4 regions of the Bradyrhizobium sp. 482_C4_N1_8 genome follow, and region 1 is predicted to be linked to each of the others. Evidence: predicted binding sites of a transcription regulator. Region 1 holds the regulator's gene; each other region holds the start of a gene.

Region 1 (4,967 bases):
CGCCACCGAGCTGGCGCATGGCGACGTCGAACGAGACGCGGGTGCGGGTGGACGGACGCTCGAAGATCATCGCCAGCGTCTTGCCTTCCAGCGGCTTCACCGGCTGGTGCGCTTTCTGCTTCGCCTTCATGGCGGAGGAGGCCGCGAGCATGCTCTTGAGCTCCGACAACGGGAGCTCGTTGATATCCAGAAAGTGCTTCGGGGACTTGCTCATCAGCTCGCCGCCCGCTTGGTCTGACTGGACGAGATCGCGGCGCAGGCGCGCTCGAGCCGCCCGACGCTGTCCTCGATTTCGGCTTCGGTGACGATCAAGGGCGGCAGGAAGCGCACGACATTGTCGCCGGCGCCGACCGTGAGCAATTTTTCGTTGCGCAACGCCGCGCCAAGATCGCCGGATGGCACCACGGCCTTGATGCCGATCAGAAGGCCTTCGCCGCGCACTTCGCTGACGATGTCGGGATAACGATCGATCACGGAGGCGAGCTTCTGCTTGAGCAGCAGCGACATCTTCTGCACGTGGTCGAAGAAGCCGGGCTTGAGCATGACGTCGAGCACGGCATTGGCAGCCGAGATCGCGAGGGGATTGCCGCCGAAGGTCGAGCCGTGCGAGCCGGGCCCCATGCCGGCAGCCGCGTCCGCGGTCGCCAGCACCGCGCCGATCGGGAAGCCACCACCGAGCGCCTTGGCCAGCGACATCACGTCAGGCGTGACGCCGGTGCGGCGATGCGCGAACAGATCGCCGGTGCGGCCCATGCCAGTCTGCACCTCGTCGAACGCGAGCAGCAGGCCCTTCTCATCGCAGAGCTGGCGCAACGCCTTCAGGAAGGCGGGCGTTGCCGAACGCACGCCGCCCTCGCCCTGGATCGGCTCGATCAGGATGCCGGCGGTCTGCGGACCGATCGCCTTCTTGACGGCTTCGATATCGCCATGCGGGACCTGGTCGAAGCCGTCCATCGGCGGGCCAAACCCTTCGAGATATTTTGCCGAACCGGTCGCGGCGAGCGTTGCCAGCGTGCGGCCGTGGAAGGCGCCTTCGAAGGTGATGATGCGGTAACGTTCCGGATGACCCTTGGAGAAGTGATGATGGCGGACCAGCTTGATCACACCTTCCAGCGCTTCGGCGCCGGAATTGCAGAAGAACACGAAGTCCGCGAAGCTTTCGTTGCACAGACGCGCGGCGAGCTTCTCGCCGTCCGGGCTCTGGAACAGGTTCGACATGTGCCAGAGTTTGGTGGCCTGCTCTTGCAACGCCTTGACCAACGCAGGATGAGCATGGCCGAGCGCATTCACCGCCACACCCGAGGTGAAATCGAGATAGCGATCGCCATTGGTCGCAATCAGCCAGCAGCCTTCACCGCGCTCGAAACCGAGGTCGGACCTGGCGAAAACGGGGAGCAAATGCGGCGCTGCGCTGTTAGTCATGACGATCACTTGAATGTTGCGGACGGTGTGAGCGTGCATTGCGCAACGCACCATTGACCGGCCCGGAAAACGAAACGTGCCGCCTTTTAAGGGCGGCACGCCTGACTATCTTATGCCTGGTGAAACCGGTGTCAATGCCGCCCGGAAAGCCTCGCGAAACGCAGAATCCGTAGTCTTGCGGTGGCGATTTTGCGTATTTCCGCCACGGAACATGTGGAAGCGAGTCGGCGGACTCTTGCGCGTGAGTCACGCCATATTGTAGCGTTTGGCTTGTCAGATACGACATCTCGTGCAGCAGTTCTGATCCTCTAAGTCCTCATGTACCGGCGTAAGCGTTCGGGCGCATCTGGTGCGCCCGGCGAGCCTTAAGGGATTCTGGCGGCACGGGTTTTTCGAAGCTTAGGCATTCGCCGTGCGGCCGCCAGGATGGCAGGCGCCGGCGAAGGAAAGGGTGCAATGACCGTTTTGACCTGGTCGGATGATCGCGTCGAGCAGCTGAAAAAGCTCTGGGAGGCCGGACTTTCGGCCAGCCAGATCGCCGCTGAACTCGGCAATGTGACCCGCAATGCCGTAATCGGCAAAGTGCACCGGCTCGGCCTGTCGGGCCGCGCCAAGAGCCCTTCATCGGCAGCGCCGCGGCCGCGCAAGGCGCGCCCCGCCCAGCACATGATGCGGGTGACACGCCCGATCGCGCGCGGCAACACCGCGCTGGCGCAGGCCTTCGAAGTCGAGGTCGAGGCCGAACCGGTCACCTACGACAACGTCGTGCCGATGAGCCAGCGGCTGTCGCTGCTGGAGCTGAACGAGGCCACCTGCCACTGGCCGGTCGGCGATCCCTCGAGCCCGGATTTCTTCTTCTGCGGCGGCAAGGCGCTCTCCGGCCTGCCCTACTGCGCCCAGCACTCGCGCGTGGCGTATCAGCCCGCGGCCGATCGCCGGCGCGCGCCGGCGAAGCCGGGTCCGCGCTGAAGTCGTTCTGAGCTCAGAAAGGAGCCGTCACACGATGGCGGCTCAACAAATCCGATGTCGTCCCGGACAAGCGCGCCTCGAGCGCGCGCAGATCCGGGACCCTTAACCACCGCAAGATGTGGCTACGGGGACTCGGAGTTACCTTTTCACAAAATAACCGCTCGCTGTGGGTGTCCCGGACCCGCGCTTGCGCTTGTCCGGGACGACACCGAGAGTGTGGCCGCAGCTCACCGAGCTACGCCTGCTCCGCCTTCGCAAAGCGATCGTCCAGTGCGTAGCCCGCGCCGCGGACGGTGCGGATCGGGTCCTGCTCGCGGCCGAGATTGAGCAGCTTGCGCAGGCGGCCGATATGGACGTCGACGGTGCGCTCGTCGATGTAGATGTCACGGCCCCAGACGCTGTCGAGCAGCTGCTCGCGCGAGAACACGCGGCCGGGATGCTCCAGGAAGAACTCCAGCAGGCGATATTCGGTCGGACCGAGATCGATCGGCCGGCCCGAGCGCGCCACGCGGCGCTTGTCGCGGTCGAGCTCGATGTCGCCATAGGCGAGCACGGTGGCGAGCCGCTCGGGGCTGGCGCGCCTGAGCAGGCCCTTCACGCGTGCCAGCAGCTCCGGCACCGAGAACGGCTTGACGATGTAGTCGTCGGCGCCGGTCGCAAGGCCCCGCACCCGCTCGCTCTCCTCGCCGCGCGCGGTGAGCATGATGATCGGGAGCTGCTTGGTCTCGGGCCGGGTGCGCAGCCGCCGGCACAGCTCGATGCCGGAGAGGCCCGGCAGCATCCAGTCGAGCACGATCAAATCGGGGATGTGCTCCTTGAGGCGGGTGTCGGCGTCGTCGCCGCGCATCACCGTCTCGACGTCATAGCCGTCGCCTTCGAGGTTGTAGCGGAGAAGCTCGGTGAGAGCTTCCTCGTCCTCAACCACCATAATGCGTGCGCCCATGGTGTTCGTCGCTCCTTAAGTGTTCGGGACCGTCGTGGCGAAGGTCGTCATGTCGCCCTTCGGCCGCTTGTCGGTGATCGCCTGGCCCTCGATCATGTAGAACACGGTCTCGGCGATGTTGGTGGCGTGGTCACCGATGCGCTCGATGTTCTTGGCGCAGAACATCAGATGGATGCAGAACGAGATGTTGCGCGGATCCTCCATCATGTAGGTGAGGAGCTCGCGGAACAGCGAGGTGCAGATGGCGTCGACTTCCTCGTCGCCCTTCCACACCGCCATCGCCGCCGGCAGATCGTGCGCGGCATAGGCATCCAGCACCGACTTGACTTGTTGCTGCACGAGGTCGGTCATGTGCTCCAGACCGCGGAACAGCTTGAGCGGATGGAAATCCGTCTCCAGCGCCGCGACGCGCTTGCCCATGTTCTTGGCGAGGTCGCCGATCCGCTCGAGATCGGTCGCGACGCGCATGGCGCCGACGATCTCGCGCAGATCCACCGCCATCGGCTGGCGGCGCGCGATGGTGAGAACGGCGCGCTCCTCGATCTTCTTCTGGAGCGCGTCGAGCTCGGCGTCGATGGTCACGACGCGCTGGCCGAGCGCGACGTCGCGGCGGATAAGCGCGTCGACGGAATCGACGATCATGCGCTCGGCGATGCCGCCCATCTCGGCGACCAGGCGCGTGAGCTCCTGGAGGTCGGTGTCGAAGGCCTTTGCGGTATGTTCAGAACCCATGTTCCGTCTCCTCAGCCGAACCGGCCGGTGATGTAATCCTGCGTGCGCCGGTCGGTCGGCGACGTGAAGATCTTGCTGGTGTCGTCGAACTCGATCAGCTCGCCGAGATACATGAAGGCGGTCTTGTCGGAGACGCGCGCCGCCTGCTGCATGTTGTGGGTGACGATCGCGATCGTGTAGTTCTCGGACAGCTCCTGGATCAGCTCCTCGACCTTGGCGGTCGAGATCGGGTCGAGCGCCGAGCAGGGCTCGTCGAACAAGATCACCTCGGGCCGCACCGCGACCGTGCGGGCGATGCAGAGGCGCTGCTGCTGGCCGCCGGAGAGCGACAGGCCGGAGGCGTTGAGCTTGTCCTTGACCTCGTTCCACAGCGCGCCACCGCGCAGCGCCTTCTCGACGCGGTCGTCCATCTCGGACTTCGAGATCTTCTCGTAAAGGCGGATGCCGAAGGCGATGTTCTCGTAGATCGTCATCGGGAACGGCGTCGGCTTCTGGAACACCATGCCGACGCGGGCGCGCAGCAAATTGAGGTCCAGCTTGGGGTCGAGGACGTTGGTCTGGTCGAGCATGAGCTGACCGGTGACGCGCTGGCCCGGATAGAGGTCGTACATCCGATTGAAGATGCGCAGCAGGGTCGACTTGCCGCAGCCCGACGGGCCGATGAACGCCGTGACGCGGTTGGTGCCGAGCGCCAGATTGATGTTCTTCAGCGCGTGGTGCTCGCCGTAATAGAAATTGAGGTTGCGCACCGTCACCTTGGCCGGAGCTTCGGGCAGCACCGGCGCCTGGGGCAAACCACCGGCCGCGCTCATCGATACGGAAAGATCACTCATTTTGCGGTCCTCTCGGCGCTCAGAATGCGCGCGCCAATATTCAGGGCAAGAACGGTCAGGGTGATGAG
Region 2 (4,967 bases), 3.4 Mb from region 1:
CCTCTACGCCGACCTCGGCGGTCCCGGCTCGACGCTCGCCGCCCAGATGGCCGTCGAAGATTCCGGCCTTGCGGCGAAGGGCTGGAAGATCGACATCATCTCCGGCGATCACCAGAACAAGCCCGACATCGGCACCGCGATCGCGCGGCAATGGTTCGACGTCGACAAGGTCGACATCATCGTCGACGTGCCGAATTCCGGCGTGGCGCTCGCCGTCAACAACGTCATCAAGGAAAAGAATGGCGTCTACATCAACTCGGGCGCCGCGACCTCGGACCTCACCAACGCGCAGTGCTCGCCCAACACGGTGCACTGGACCTACGACACCTACATGCTGGCCCATACCACGGGGCAGGCGCTGGTGAAGGCCGGTGGCGACAGCTGGTTCTTCCTGACCGCGGACTACGCCTTCGGTGCGGCGCTCGAGCGCGACACCACGGCCGTGGTCACCGCCAACGGCGGCAAGGTGGTCGGCGGCGTCAAGCATCCGCTCAACACGCCGGACTTCTCCTCGTTCCTGCTGCAGGCACAGGCTTCCAAGGCCAAGATCATCGGCCTTGCCAATGCCGGCGGCGACACCACCAACTCGATCAAGCAGGCGGCCGAGTTCGGCATCGTCAAGGGTGGCCAGAAGCTCGCGGCGTTGCTGCTGTTCCTCACCGACGTCAAGGCGATCGGTCTCGAGACCGCGCAGGGCCTCAACTTCACCGAGACCTTCTACTGGGACATGAACGACCAGACCCGGGCGTTCTCCAAGCGCTTCTCCGAGAAGATGAAGAACAACGCGCCGCCCACCATGGTGCAGGCCGGCGTCTATGCGGGCGTGCGTCACTATCTCAAGACGCTGGAAGCGCTCGGCGGCAATCCCCATGACGGCGTCAAGGTCGTCGAGAAGATGAAGTCGTTGCCGACGGAGGACGACCTGTTCGGCAAGGGCGAGATCCAGCCGAACGGCCGCACCATCCACAGCGCCTACCTGTTCGAGGTGAAGAAGCCCTCGGAGTCCAAGGGGCCGTGGGACTTCTACAAGCTGGTCGGCACCGTGCCGGGCGACCAGGCTTTCACGCCGCTGTCCGAGAGCAAGTGCGCGCTCTTGAAGAAGTAAGATAACCGCCCGCAGGCCATCAGGCCTGCGGGCGATTTTCAGGCAACGCCGAAGGGACCGGGTGCGGGATCGATGCAGGCTCTTTACGCTCAGCTACTGGTGGGATTGATCAACGGCTCGTTCTACGCGCTGCTCAGTCTCGGGCTTGCCGTGATCTTCGGCATGCTCAACATCATCAATTTCGCCCACGGCGCGCTCTACATGATGGGCGCGTTCGTTGCCTATTTCCTGCTGAGCCTCGGCGGCATCAACTACTGGTGGGCGCTGCTGATCGCGCCTGTTATCGTCGGCATCTTCGGCATGATCCTGGAACGGACCATGCTGCAATGGCTGACGGGGCTCGACCACCTCTACGGCCTGCTCCTGACCTTCGGGATCGCGCTGATCGTGCAGGGCGTGTTCCAGAACTATTTCGGCTCCTCCGGTCTGCCTTATGCGATTCCGGACCAGCTCAAGGGCGGCATGAATCTCGGCTTCATGTTCCTGCCGATCTATCGCGGCTGGGTCGTCATCTTCTCGCTGGTGGTGTGTATCGCCACCTGGTTCCTGATCGAGAAGACGCGGCTCGGTGCTAACCTGCGCGCTGCCACTGAAAATCCGACGCTGGTGCGCGCTTTCGGCATCAACGTGCCGCGCATGATTACGCTGACCTACGGTCTCGGCGTCGGCCTTGCCGCGCTCGCCGGTGTGCTCTCGGCGCCGATCAACCAGGTGCGGCCGTTGATGGGCGCCGACCTCATCATCGTCGTGTTCGCGGTGGTCGTGATCGGCGGCATGGGATCAATCATGGGCTCCATCATCACCGGCTTTGCGCTCGGTGTGATCGAGGGCCTGACCAAGTATTTCTACCCCGAGGCCTCCAACACCGTCGTGTTCGTGCTGATGGTGCTGGTGCTCTTGGTGAAGCCAACGGGACTGACGGGAAGGGCGGCCTGATATGACAGCCTTGACGGACGACACGCTGCCGGTAACCCCGCGCGCGATGCGTGACGAGATGGTCGTGTTCGTGGTGATGGCGCTGCTGCTGGCGTCGGTGCCCTTCACGGGCGTCTATCCGTTCTTCGTGATGCAGGCGCTGTGCTTTGCGCTGCTTGCCTGCGCCTTCAACCTGCTGATCGGCTATGGCGGCCTGTTGTCGTTCGGCCACGCAATGTTCATGGGCACCGCCGGCTATTGCAGCGCGCACGCGCTGAAAGTGTGGGCGTTGCCGCCGGAGCTCGGCATCCTCGTTGGAATCGCCGCGGCGTTCGGGCTGTCGCTCATCACCGGCTATATCTCGATCCGCCGCCAGGGCATCTATTTCTCGATGATCACGCTGGCGCTGTCGCAGCTCCTGTACTTCATCTACCTCCAGGCGCCGTTCACCCATGGTGAGGACGGCATTCAGGGCATTCCGCAGGGGCGGATGTTCGGCTTGCTCGATCTCTCCAAGCCGACGGTGCTTTATTACGTCGTGTTGGCCGGCTTCCTCGCCGGCTTCCTGCTGATCTACCGCATCATCAACTCGCCGTTCGGTGAAGTGCTGAAGTCGATCCGCGAGAACGAGCCGCGCGCGATCTCGCTCGGCTACCGGACCGACCAATATAAATTCCTGGCTTTCGTCCTGTCCGGCACGCTGGCCGGCTTTGCCGGATCGCTGAAGGTGTTCGTGGCGCAGAATGCCTCGCTCACCGACGTGCACTGGACGATGTCGGGCGAGGTCGTGCTGATGACGCTGGTTGGCGGTCTCGGCACCATCTTCGGCCCCGTGGTTGGTGCCTTCGCGATCATCGCCATGCAGCAATATCTGGCGGGTTTTGGCCAATGGGTGACGGTGATCCAGGGCTCGATCTTCGTGGTCTGCGTGCTCACCTTCCGCCGCGGCGTCATCGGCGAAATCGCTCATTACTTCCGGCGCTCGCTATAAACCTTTGATATCGCACCAATTTCATTGGTGCGCGAATCCGGTGGATGATCCTGCTCCGCGGGCGTGAGATGACACGCGCGCGGAGCGGAAATGGTCTATGACAGTTTTGTGACGGCCTATTCGGGCCGGGCCATTTCCAACCGGTAGCCTATCCCCATGATGCGATGGTTTCGCGCTTTCCTGCCCAAGGAAGAACGGTTCTTCGACCTGTTCGACCGCCATGCACAGACGGTGATCCAGGGCTCGATCGCGCTCCAGGGCATGCTCAACGGGGGAGAGGAGACGCCGGTCTACTGTCAGCGCGTCAACCAGTTCGAGAACGACGCCGACAACATCACCCGTGAGGTGCTGACGGCGGTGCGCCGCACCTTCATCACCCCCTTCGACCGCGGCGACATCAAGAACCTGATCACCTCGATGGACGATGCCATCGACCAGATGCAGCAGACGGCCAAGGCCGTGATGCTGTTCGAGGTGCGCACCTTCGAGCCGCCGATGCGGGAGATTGGCGGACTGCTGATCGAATGCGCCAATCTCGTGGGGCGCGCGTTGCCGCTGATGCAGTCGATCGGCCCGAACGTCGCGATGCTGACCGCGATCACGGAAGAGCTAGGCAAGCTCGAGGGTCGGGTCGACGATCTCCACGACATCGGGCTGAAGGAGCTGTTTCTCAAGCACCGTGATGGTAGCGCGATGGATTTCATCGTCGGCGTCGAGATCTACGACCATCTCGAAAAGGTGGCCGACCGTTTCGACGACGTCGCGAACGAGATCAACAGCATCGTCATCGAGCAAGTTTAGGGCAGGGGTCGCGCCGTGGATGCTGCGCTCGGACTTCCTGTCCTCGTCGGCTTGATCGCCGTCGCGCTGCTGTTCGACTTCCTGAACGGCCTGCACGACGCCGCCAATTCGATCGCGACCATCGTTTCGACCCGCGTGCTGCGGCCGCAATTCGCGGTGCTCTGGGCCGCGTTCTTCAATTTCATCGCCTTCATGGTGTTCGGGCTGCATGTTGCCCAGACCATCGGCACCGGCATCATCGATCCCGCGGTCGTCGACGCCCAGGTGATCTTCGCGGCGCTCGTCGGCGCGATCGTCTGGAACCTCGTGACCTGGGGGCTCGGCATCCCATCCTCGTCGTCGCATGCGCTGATCGGCGGTCTCGTCGGCGGCGGCATGGCCAAGGCGGGGATCTCGGCTGCGGTGTGGAGCGGACTGTCCAAGGCGGTGCTGGCGATCGTGCTGTCGCCGCTGGTCGGTTTCCTGCTCGCGATGATGCTGGTCGCGATCGTGTCCTGGCTCTCGGTGCGCTCGACGCCGTTCGCGGTTGATCGCGCCTTCCGCATCCTGCAATTCGCCTCCGCCTCGCTCTATTCGCTCGGCCATGGCGGTAATGACGCCCAAAAGACCATGGGCATCATCGCCGTGCTGCTCTATTCGCAGGGGCATCTCGGCGGTGAATTCTCGGTGCCGTTCTGGGTGGTGCTGTCCTGCCAGGCCGCGATGGCGCTGGGCACGCTGATGGGCGGCTGGCGTATCGTCCGCACCATGGGCCTGCGCATCACCAAGCTGACGCCGATGCAGGGCTTTTGCGCCGAGACCGGCGGCGCCGCGACGCTGTTCATGGCGACCTTCCTCGGCGTTCCCGTCTCGACCACCCACACCATTACCGGCGCGATCGTCGGCGTCGGCGCGGCCCGCCGCGTCTCGGCGGTGCGCTGGAACGTCGCGAGCTCGATCGTCTATGCCTGGGTGATCACGATCCCGGCCTCGGCCATTGTCGCGGCGCTGACCTGGTGGGCGGTCCAGATTCTCGTCAGGTGACGAATTTCAGCCCTGCGATGCCGGCGACGATCAGCCCAATGCTGGCGAGGCGGAACGCCGTGGCCGGCTCGCCGAACAGAATGATGCCAAGCGTGGCGGTACCGACCGCGCCGATGCCGGTCCAGACCGCAT
Region 3 (4,967 bases), 4.0 Mb from region 1:
CAATTTCTGTTTGCTGCTTCGGCGCGACGGTCACTCGCAGCTTGTCTACAAGCATGCGATCTCGACCATCATGCCGGGCGCTCCGATCCAGTTGTTCGAAGGCGGCGAGGATCAGCCGGCTTGAGAGTGATCTGATTGGAACCCCGGAATTTCGACGGGGAGGCCGACCGTCCGCGGTCGGCAGGGGCGAAGCAGACGGGGCGGGTGCTTGTCATCGGCCCCTACTTGCGTGTGCGCGCGGGCGGTACCGACACGCAATCGGAAAGCCATGTTCAGCGTGACGCGGAGGCCCGGCTTGATGAGGCCGCCGGCCTCGCGCGGGCGATCGACCTCGTCATTGCCGACGCCATCATCGCGCCGATCAGCCAGATCCGCCCCGCGACCTATATCGGCAAGGGCAAGGTCGAGGAGATCGCCGCGCTGGCCAAGAGCCTCGACGTCGAGCTCGTCGTGATGGATTGCGCGCTGGCGCCGATCCAGCAGCGCAATCTCGAGAAGGAATTGCACGCCAAGGTGCTCGACCGCACCGGGCTCATCCTGGAAATCTTCGGCCGCCGCGCCAAGACCAAGGAAGGCTCGCTCCAGGTCGAGCTTGCGCATCTCAACTACCAGCGCTCGCGCCTCGTTCGCTCCTGGACCCATCTGGAACGCCAGCGTGGCGGCTTCGGCTTCATGGGCGGTCCCGGCGAGACGCAGATCGAAGCCGATCGCCGCCTGATCCAGGAGCGCATCTCGAAACTCGAGGGCGAGCTGAAGAAGGTGCAGGCGACGCGGCGGCTGCATCGCGCCGGCCGTCAGCGTGTGCCGTATCGCGTCGTCGCGCTGGTCGGCTACACCAATGCCGGCAAGTCGACGCTGTTCAACCGCCTGACGCGCGCAGACGTCCAGGCCGCCGACATGTTGTTTGCAACACTCGATCCGACCCTGCGCGCGCTCACTTTGCCGCATGGCGGCAAGGCAATGCTGTCCGACACCGTCGGCTTCATCTCCAACCTGCCGACCCAGCTCGTCGCGGCCTTCCGCGCTACGCTGGAAGAGGTGCTGGAGGCCGACGTCATCCTGCATGTGCGCGACATCTCGCACGAGGATGCCGAGGCCCAGCAGAGTGACGTCGACGCGGTGCTGCGCCAGCTCGGCATCAACCCCGACGATTCCGGCCGCATCATCGAGGTCTGGAACAAGATCGACCGTTACGAGCCTGACAAGCGCGAAGAGCTCTTGAACATCGCCGCGCGCCGGCCGGAGGATCACCCGGCGATGCTGGTGTCGGCCGTGTCAGGCGAGGGGATCGACGCGCTGCTCGCCGCGATCGAGGAACGGCTCGCCGCAAAGCGCACCACGCTCGATCTCTCCATCGACGCCGCCGACGGTGCCGGGATCAGCTGGCTGCACAGGAATTCCGAGGTGCTGGCGAAAGAGCTGCACGACGGCCGCTTCGACATGACGGTGCGGGTCGACGAGACCAAGCGGGATATCGTGGTGAACCGGTTCGATGCCGTGCCGCGCGTGGCGTGATCCGAAGGGCGCGGTGCGCCCGACCGGCCTGCGTGCGATATCGACCATATCCGCGTTTCTGGGTTGAGACGCGTAACGCTAGAATGGAATGGTCAGGCCCGGATTCTTCGCCTGCGCCTTGGTATAGGCGACGCCGTGGATCTTGATCCCGCGCTCGTCCAGCAGCGAAATGATGCCGCCCTGGTTCGACAACTCCATCGGCTTCTGCACGACGATTGCGAGCGTGCCCCCGGCCGCGATCTTCCCTGACAGGGCCATCTTGTTCTTCTGCTTGTCGGCCAGCATCCAGCCGGTGAGATCGATGTCGCGATCGGCCGTATTGAGCAGCGTGACGACTTCCCGCTCAGGCGTTTTCAAGGCATTGACGAGTGCTGCGATGATGCGCACGAGTCCGTCAGGCATTTGCCCGGTCGGAGGAGCGGTCGGATCTGGCGGCTGTGTCGGCGCGCCGAGATCGATGGGGTCACCGGTCTTGTCGTCGGTGTGCCAGGCCTGCGTCTGAAATTTGAGGAAGACCGCCGTCCATAGCTTCTGATCCGGGAATTCGAACACCAGCCCGCCGTCTTGCCATGGCCCGTTGTCGCCCGAGAATCGCCCGATTGGATTTCCCTGATTCATATGGATGTCGTGAATGCCGCGACCCGGCCGGAAGCCGAAATAATTGTCCGCTTTGGTTTCCGGCCCCCATGTCTCACCGAATGCGTAGATCATCGCGCTTTCGTTTGAGAGCGCGCGCTGGACGAACTGGTCGAGCTTCTCGTTGAGGTCATTGTCGGGTCCGGGCACGGACAGCGGCAGCGGGATCATCTCCTGGGGCTGCATCAGATTGCCGCGAATGAAGTCCAGCGCGATGCTGGCCGGCTTCGGCGGCTGCGGGTGCAGGCCCTCCGGCAGCGCCGCGAGATGATCGGTGATCGGATGGACAAAGTGCGATCGCACCAGGAACTCGACTTCGCTTCCGTCGGCTGACTGCACATTGACGGCGATGCGGAAATCCGCGTTGTCGGCCACGACATGGACTTGATAGTGCGGCGACTGGCCGGTGCCGAAACGCATCGCGATCGGGCGTCCTTTGAGGACCGAATAGTGCTTTAATGGCATCGCACTCACCTGAGGTGGGATTTCGGCTGCGCGGGCTCCGTTGCTCAACTCTAGACTGCTTGTCGTGACGGTTTCATGGCTTGACTGCGATCCGCCATGACCGCCTCGCGGCATTCGGGAAAAGATGCTGACCTATATCTCCTTCGCGACCGCTTCGATCCTTGCGGGTACACCGATGGAGCAGGCCACAACGCTAGCGGCGGGCCTGCGAGCGAGTCTCTGATACCGGTTTCCCCTCACTCTTCGCCGCGTTCCACAGCGCGTCCATCTCCGCCAGCGACGCCTGCTCGAGCGTCCGCCCTTGCGCCTCAAGCGCGCGCTCGATGAAGGCGAAGCGCCGCTCGAACTTTGCATTCGTCGCGCGTAGCGCGGCTTCCGGATCGGCGTCGACGTGGCGGGCGAGATTGACGAGTGCGAACATCAGATCGCCGGTTTCCTCCGCCAGCCCCTCGCTGTCGTTGCGGTCGAGCGCCGCCTCGATCTCGTCGGCTTCTTCGCGGATTTTCGCCAGCACCGCGCGCGGGTCGTTCCAGTCGAAGCCGACGGTGGAGGCCTTGCGCTGGAGCTCCATCGCGCGCGTCAGCGCGGGCTGACCGGCCTTGACGCCCGAGAGTAACGACTTGTGCGTCGGCGTTTCCTCCGGCGGCCGGCGAGCCGCACGTTCGGCTTTCTCCTCGGCCTTGATGCGGTCCCAGACCTCCTTGACGTGGGAGGAGGCGAGGTTGCCGTCCTTGTCGGCGAAGACATGAGGGTGGCGCCGGATCATCTTGCGGGTGATGGCCTCCACGACGTCGCCGAAGGTAAAGGCATTCTGTTCTGAAGCCATCTGGGCGTGAAACACGACCTGGAGCAGGAGGTCACCGAGCTCCTCGCGCAGATCGTCGAGATCGCCGCGGCTGATGGCCTCGACCACCTCATAGGCCTCCTCGATCGTGTAGGGCGCGATCGTCGCGAAATTCTGCTCGAGGTCCCAGGGGCAGCCGGTCACCGGCGTGCGCAGCGCCGCCATGATCTCGATCAGACGGGAAATGTCGCGGGAAGGGGTCATTGCGGGGCAGTCTCCTGGCTCCAAAGCCTTATGCCAAAAGCGGCCCGCCGTTCCCAGCGCGGCGCTGCGGAACAGGCCGATTTCCACCGATTGGCGGCAGATTGGCGAGCCGCGCCCGCAGTGCTAAAGCGCGGGCCATGAGTGACGCATTTTCATCACAAACCGCCCTGGTGCTCTTTTCCGGCGGCCAGGATTCCACCACCTGCCTCGCCTGGGCGCTCAGCCGCTTTGCACGCGTGGAGACACTGGGTTTCGAGTATGGCCAGCGCCATGCCATCGAACTCGCCTGCCGCGACCGGCTGTTCGACGGCATCAAGGGGCTGCGTGCCGATTGGGCCGCAAGGCTCGGCGAGAGCCACACGCTGTCGATTCCGACGCTGGCGGCTGTGTCCGAGACGGCGCTGACGCGCGACGTCGCCATCGCGATGGGCGCCGACGGCCTGCCGAATACGTTCGTGCCCGGCCGCAACCTGGTGTTCCTGACGTTTGCCGCGGCGCTCGCCTACCGGCGCGGCATCACCCACATCGTCGGCGGCATGTGCGAGACCGATTATTCCGGCTACCCCGATTGCCGCGACGACACCATCCGCGCCATGCAGGCCGCGCTCTCGCTCGGCATGGCCAGGCAATTCGAGCTGCATACGCCGCTGATGTGGATCGACAAGGCGGCGACGTGGAAGCTCGCTCACGACCTCGGTGGCGCAGGACTGGTCGATCTCATCCGCGAGCACTCGCACACCTGCTATCTCGGCGAACGCGGCGCGCAGCATGAGTGGGGTTTCGGGTGCGGCGAGTGCCCGGCGTGCAGTTTGCGGGCGAAGGGATGGCGGGAGTTTGCGGCGGGCCGCTGAGGCCACATATTCGGTGTCATCACCCGCGAAAGCGGGTGATCCAGTATCCCAGAGACCGTGCTTGAGTCGAGAGGCCGCGGCCTACTGGATTCCCCGCTTTCGCGGGGAATGACAGCGGAGGGCTTGGCACGAGCGTGCCTCTTACCGACCTACCGAAAATCCTCCGGCCGCAGCTCGATCGGCTTACCGTGCGGCGTACGATCCGCGGCGTGGTCCCAGGCGTCGCGGTAGCGGTGCAGCGTCTCCGCCGATGCGACGCCCTTGCTTGCAACCAAACCTTCCAGCGTGGCGAGCCAGTGCAGGTAATAGGTCTCGCCCGTGTCAGGGTCGCCGGCGGCTTGGGCGCGCTTGATCTCGGAGGCCAAGGCTGCGGCCCATTCCGGCCAGGTGAACACGCCGCGCTCGTGCAGCGTCAGCGCCATCGCAAACGCATGCGCTTCCCAGGGTGCGCG
Region 4 (4,967 bases), 8.5 Mb from region 1:
AAATTATAGGAGATCTGCTTCCACGCCGCGGCGAGGATGATCAGCCCAGCCGCCTGGTTGCCGTCAAGCAGCGGATTCCAGTCGACGCCCAGGTTGCGCAGATAGCGCGACAGCACGCCGAGCGAAGGATGCAGCATGAAGATCCAGAGCACGCCGACGACGGGCGGCGCCACCGCATAGGGCCAGATCAGCAGCGTGCGGTAGAGCATTGAGCCGCGCAGCGGCTTGTCCGCCATCACGGCGAGCAAGAGCGCGAAGGACAGCGACGAGACGGCGATGGCGAACGAAAAGACGAACGTACGGACAACCGCCTCGAAATAGGCCGGGTCCTTGAACAGGTCCTGATAATTCTCGAACCAGACGAAGCTTGTCGACAGACCGAAGGCGTCCTGGAGCAGGAAGGATTGGATCACCGCCTGCGCGGCCGGCCAGTAGAAAAAAATCAGGACGATCGCGAGCTGCGGCGCAACCAGCGCGTAGGGCAATAGTTTTGCTTGGAAAATGGCTTGCTTTTGCATGATGTCAGGTGAGCGGCAGGCCGGCTTGCGGCCTGCCGCTCATCGCCTCACTTGACGGCAGTCTTTTCGAACTGGCGCAGCATCGTGTTGCCGCGCTCGACGGCAGCATCCAGCGCCTGCTTGGCGGTCTTCTTGCCGGCCAGCGCCTGCTCGATCTCTTCCGACCAGACGTCACGGAGCTGAACCATGTTGCCGAGGCGCAGACCGCGCGAATTGTCGGTCGGCTCCTTGTTGGTCAGCTCGATCAGCGGGGTCTCGAGATAGGGCTGATCCTTGTAGAAGCCTTCTTCCTTCGCCTTGGCGTAGGCCGCCTTGGTGATCGGCAGATAGCCCGAGGCCTTGTGGATGTAGACTTGGCGGTCGGTGTCCGAGAGGAAGGTCAGGAACTTCGCGACACCCTTGTATTCGTCGGCCGACTTGCCGCCCATCACCCAGAGCGAAGCGCCGCCGATGATCGAGTTCTGCGGCGCGCCCTTGACGTCCGGATAGTATGGCATCGGCACGGCGGTGAAGTTGAACTTGGCCTGCGCCTTGACGTTGCCGAAGAACGCCGACGAGGTCAGGTAGATCGGGCATTCGCCGGAGGTGAAGCGGCCTTCGCCGGTGTTGGTGCGGCCGGCATAGTCGTAGGTCTTGGTCTTCTGCAGCTCGACCAGGGTTTCGAGATGCTTGACCTGGAGCGGGCCGTTGAACTCCAGCACGGTGTCGAAGCCGTCGAGGCCGTTGGCCTTGCTGGCGAGCGGCACGTTGTGCCAGGCGGAGAGCTGCTCGAGATTGACCCAGGTGACCCAGGAGCCGGAGAAGCCGCAGGTGTCATGACCCGCAGCCTTCAGCTTCTTGGCGGCCTCGAACGTTTCGGGCCAGGTCTTGGGGATCTCGACGTTCGCCTTCTTGAGCTCGTCGAGGTTGACCCACATGACGGTCGACGACGAGTTGAACGGGAAGGACAGCATCTCGCCCTTCGAGGTCGAATAGTAGCCGGTGATGGCGGGCAGGTAGATCTTGGGGTCGAACTTCTCGCCGGCCTCGGCCATCAGCTTGTAGACGGGTTTTACGGCGCCGGTCGCGGCCATCATGGTCGCGGTGCCGACTTCGAACACCTGCATGATGTGCGGGGCGTTGCCGGCGCGGAACGCCGCGATGCCGGCGTTCATCGTATCGGGATAGTTGCCCTTGTAGGTCGGGATCACCTTGTAGTCGGTCTGAGAGGCGTTGAAGTCGGTGGCGAGCTTGACGATGACGTCGTTGTTGGCGCCGGTCATCGCGTGCCACCACTGGATTTCGGTCACTGCCCACGCCGGCGAAGCGCCAAAACCAACGGTGACTGCAAGCGCGGCAGCCGCGCCAAAGTGTCGAAGAGCCATCAAGAAACCTCCCTTGGGCCGTCAAAAAGAAGCGCTTGCGCTAGCAGCGCCATATGACGTTCACATGACTGTGTAAGCGGGAGAAACGAAAGCAGCAAGCGCGGCCAAATGGGAAGCCGTCAAATAGGCGAATGCCGAGCGCGCAGCCTCCTCCGTTCGCGGCGCACATGCGTGCCCGCGCCGCAGTGCGGCATTTGCTCGGGTGAGGCGGCGAGGGCGTTTAGCGCTTGCGCTCGGGGCCGCAGACGGTGCCCTTTTCGACCATCGCGTCGATCTCCGATTTGGAGTAGCCGAACTCGCCCAGCACCTCCTGGGAGTGCTGGCTGAATTTCGGCGGCAGGCGGCGCAGGCTCGGCTTGCTGCGATCGAGCCGGATCGGCGAGGCCACGCCCTTGTACCAGTCCTTCTCGATGACATCGCCGCGGGCGATCGTGTGCGGGTTGGTCAAGGCCTGGTCGATCTTCTGCACGGGACCTGCGGGCAGGCCGGCGGCGAGCAGACGATTGCACAGCGGCTCGGCCTCGTGCTGGCTGAACACGGCGGCAAGCTCGGCCCGCAGCGCCTCGCGATTGGCGATGCGGTCCTTGTTGCGGGCAAAGCGCGGATCGGTGCCGAGCTCGGGCTTGCCGATCTCCTTGGCGAGCTTGCGGAAGGTGCCGTCATTGCCGACGCCGATGAAGATGTTGTCGGTCCTGGTCGGGAAGATCGCGTAGGGCACGAGGTTGGGATGCTCGTTGCCGGTGAGCGACGGCGGCTTGCCGTGCATGAAATAATTCGCGGTGTGCGGATGCATGATGGCGAGGCCGGTCTCGTACAGCGTCGTCTCCAGGAACTGGCCCTGGCCCGAGCGCTGCCGTTCCGACAGCGCCATCAGGATGCCGATCGCCGCATAGAGGCCGGTGGTGATGTCGACCAGCGGCACGCCGATCCGCATCGGTCCGCTCTCCGGCGAGCCGGTCGCCGCGATCATGCCGGTCATGGCCTGGATGATGGCGTCATAGCCGGGATTGCCGCCGCGCGGACCGTCGGCGCCGAAGCCGCAGATCCGGCAATGCACCAGGCGCGGGAATTTCTTGCTGAGCACATCGTTGCCGATGCCCCATTTCTCCAGCGTGCCCGGCTTGAAATTCTCGATCAGGACGTCGGCGGTCTCGAGCATCTTGAGCAGCACGAGGCGGCCGCCTTCGGAGGCGAGGTCGAGGCCGATCGAGCGCTTGTTGCGGTTGATGCCGATGAAATAGGCCGCGTCTTCCTCGTGGAAAGGAGGGCCCCAGTCGCGCACCTCGTCGCCGGCGGGCGGCTCGACCTTGATCACGTCGGCGCCGTGGTCGGCGAGGATCTGGGTGCAGTAGGGACCGCCAAGCACGCGCGTGAGATCGATGACGCGCAGTCCGCTCATTGCGCCCAAAACGGCTTCAGTCATGCCTTCGCTTCCCCTGTGTCGATCATTGATCACAGGCCTAGCGAGGTTTTTTTGCGCCAGCAATGGCTTGCTGCGTAGGGCCGCATGCGCCGCCGCTGCGCTATCCCGCAACGTGGCAAATCAAGCGGAAGCGGCCGGCCCGAGGGGGATCTCGGGCCAGCCAATCCGCCGTTTGATCAGACGACCGTCAGGCGAACGTCGACATTGCCGCGCGTGGCATTGGAGTAGGGGCACACCTGGTGGGCCTTCTCGACCAGCGCCTCGGCTTCCGCGCGGGCAAGGCCCGGCAGCGAGACGGCCAGATCGATGTCGAGACCGAAGCCGCCGGCCGCGCGCGGGCCGATGCCGACGGTGGAGGTGACCGAGGCGTCAGCCGGAACCTTCGGGCCGCCCTGCGAGGCCACGAACTTCATCGCGCCGATGAAGCAGGCGGCATAGCCGGCCGCAAACAGCTGCTCGGGATTGTTGCCGGCGCCGCCTCCGCCGCCGAGTTCCTTCGGCGTGGTGAGCTTGACGTCGAGCGCGCCGTCGAGGGTCGCCGCATGGCCGTCACGGCCGCCGGTGGCTTTGGCGCTGGTCTTATACAGGACGTTTACTGACATTTTCGTCTCCTTAGGTCTTCGGGTTGGGGTGGAACCTACATCGCAAACAATTAGATTGCGCGCAATTGAAATTTGCATGCCTCACATTTAATTGTTCGCAATTGAATGTACGGCCGCCCGGTCCCAGAATGGAGGAAACCGCGTGAGATTCTCGATGCCCCGGAAATTATCGGCGCTGGACCCGCAGCGCCTCGACAATCAGATCTGCTTCGCGGTCTATTCGGCCGCGCATGCCTTCAACCGGGTCTACAAGCCGCTGCTGGACCGGCTCGGCCTGACCTACCCGCAATATCTGGTGATGCTTGTGCTGTGGGAGCGCGACGACGTGCCGGTCAAGGACATCGGCGAAAAGCTGTTCCTGGATTCGGGCACGCTGACGCCGCTGCTCAAGCGCCTCGAGGCCGCCCACCTCGTCAGGCGCACGCGCTCGCGCGAGGACGAACGTCAGGTGCTGATCGCGCTGACCCCGCAGGGCCATGCCTTGAAGGAAAAAGCGCGCGCCGTGCCGCAATCGATCCTGGCGGCGTCGGATTGCTCGGTCTCGGAACTGGTCGCGATGAAGGACGAGATCGTGGCGCTGCGGGATCGGTTGAATGCGGTGATCGGGGAGTAGGGGGGGCGGCGAGCTCAATCCTCTCGTACCTCGCCGCGAGTTTCTCTCCTCAAAGCCGCTTCTTTGCAAATGCGCGGCCCGAAGCCGATTTCAGATATTTCTCGAACGCAACAGCCTTAGCCTCATCGCTGAAAGCGATGCAGGTCTTGATGCGCCATGGGCCATACTTTGATGTATGTGGCACTTCGCCGGCGTTGTGCTTTGCGAGCCGGGCTCGCAGATCATCAGTGATGCCGATGTAGAAATGGCCGGAATCGAGGCTTTCGAGAATGTAGACGTACTTCATCCTATCCCCCGCCTTGCGCAGTGGATGGACAGTATCTCTCAGGATCAGCTTTTGCCGAGGCCCGGCTTCGCCCTTCGGGCTACGCCGCGGCAGCCTTCGCTACGATAGGGCTTGCCGAGCCGAAGCTGGCGAAGCCAGCGAAGGCTGGTGGAGCCAGGCGG

Evidence for each region. Region 1 encodes PhoB, which activates phosphate uptake and scavenging genes when phosphate is short. Its sites were predicted from a motif close to TGTCATNNANCTGTCAT; they were not measured.
Region 2: AB7Z56_RS25725 (DUF47 domain-containing protein) is a predicted target of PhoB. The motif match lies at 3,109-3,125, and genes of this name have one in related genera.
Region 3: AB7Z56_RS22475 (DUF2278 family protein) is a predicted target of PhoB. The motif match lies at 2,677-2,693, and genes of this name have one in related genera.
Region 4: ugpB (sn-glycerol-3-phosphate ABC transporter substrate-binding protein UgpB) is a predicted target of PhoB. The motif match lies at 1,936-1,952, and genes of this name have one in related genera.

Annotation. Positions count from the first base shown of each region.
Region 1 covers NZ_CP197231.1:8,672,560-8,677,526, forward strand. The annotation lists gene argF (ornithine carbamoyltransferase) at 1-214, opposite strand, end outside; gene AB7Z56_RS41155 (aspartate aminotransferase family protein) at 214-1,422, opposite strand; gene AB7Z56_RS41160 (GcrA family cell cycle regulator) at 1,879-2,391, shown strand; gene phoB (phosphate regulon transcriptional regulator PhoB) at 2,627-3,334, opposite strand; gene phoU (phosphate signaling complex protein PhoU) at 3,350-4,066, opposite strand; gene pstB (phosphate ABC transporter ATP-binding protein PstB) at 4,078-4,899, opposite strand; gene pstA (phosphate ABC transporter permease PstA) at 4,896-4,967, opposite strand, start outside.
Region 2 covers NZ_CP197231.1:5,313,031-5,317,997, reverse strand. The annotation lists gene AB7Z56_RS25740 (ABC transporter substrate-binding protein) at 1-1,105, shown strand, start outside; gene AB7Z56_RS25735 (branched-chain amino acid ABC transporter permease) at 1,178-2,041, shown strand; gene AB7Z56_RS25730 (branched-chain amino acid ABC transporter permease) at 2,043-3,011, shown strand; gene AB7Z56_RS25725 (DUF47 domain-containing protein) at 3,168-3,812, shown strand; gene AB7Z56_RS25720 (inorganic phosphate transporter) at 3,828-4,835, shown strand; gene sugE (quaternary ammonium compound efflux SMR transporter SugE) at 4,828-4,967, opposite strand, start outside.
Region 3 covers NZ_CP197231.1:4,701,834-4,706,800, reverse strand. The annotation lists gene hfq (RNA chaperone Hfq) at 1-124, shown strand, start outside; gene hflX (GTPase HflX) at 136-1,515, shown strand; gene AB7Z56_RS22475 (DUF2278 family protein) at 1,594-2,616, opposite strand; gene mazG (nucleoside triphosphate pyrophosphohydrolase) at 2,810-3,664, opposite strand; gene queC (7-cyano-7-deazaguanine synthase QueC) at 3,802-4,515, shown strand; gene AB7Z56_RS22460 (nitrile hydratase accessory protein) at 4,665-4,967, opposite strand, start outside.
Region 4 covers NZ_CP197231.1:124,184-129,150, reverse strand. The annotation lists gene ugpA (sn-glycerol-3-phosphate ABC transporter permease UgpA) at 1-518, opposite strand, end outside; gene ugpB (sn-glycerol-3-phosphate ABC transporter substrate-binding protein UgpB) at 566-1,882, opposite strand; gene AB7Z56_RS00555 (CaiB/BaiF CoA transferase family protein) at 2,103-3,305, opposite strand; gene AB7Z56_RS00550 (organic hydroperoxide resistance protein) at 3,482-3,907, opposite strand; gene AB7Z56_RS00545 (MarR family winged helix-turn-helix transcriptional regulator) at 4,062-4,520, shown strand; gene AB7Z56_RS00540 (GIY-YIG nuclease family protein) at 4,570-4,806, opposite strand; tRNA gene AB7Z56_RS00535 (tRNA-Ala) at 4,952-4,967, opposite strand, start outside.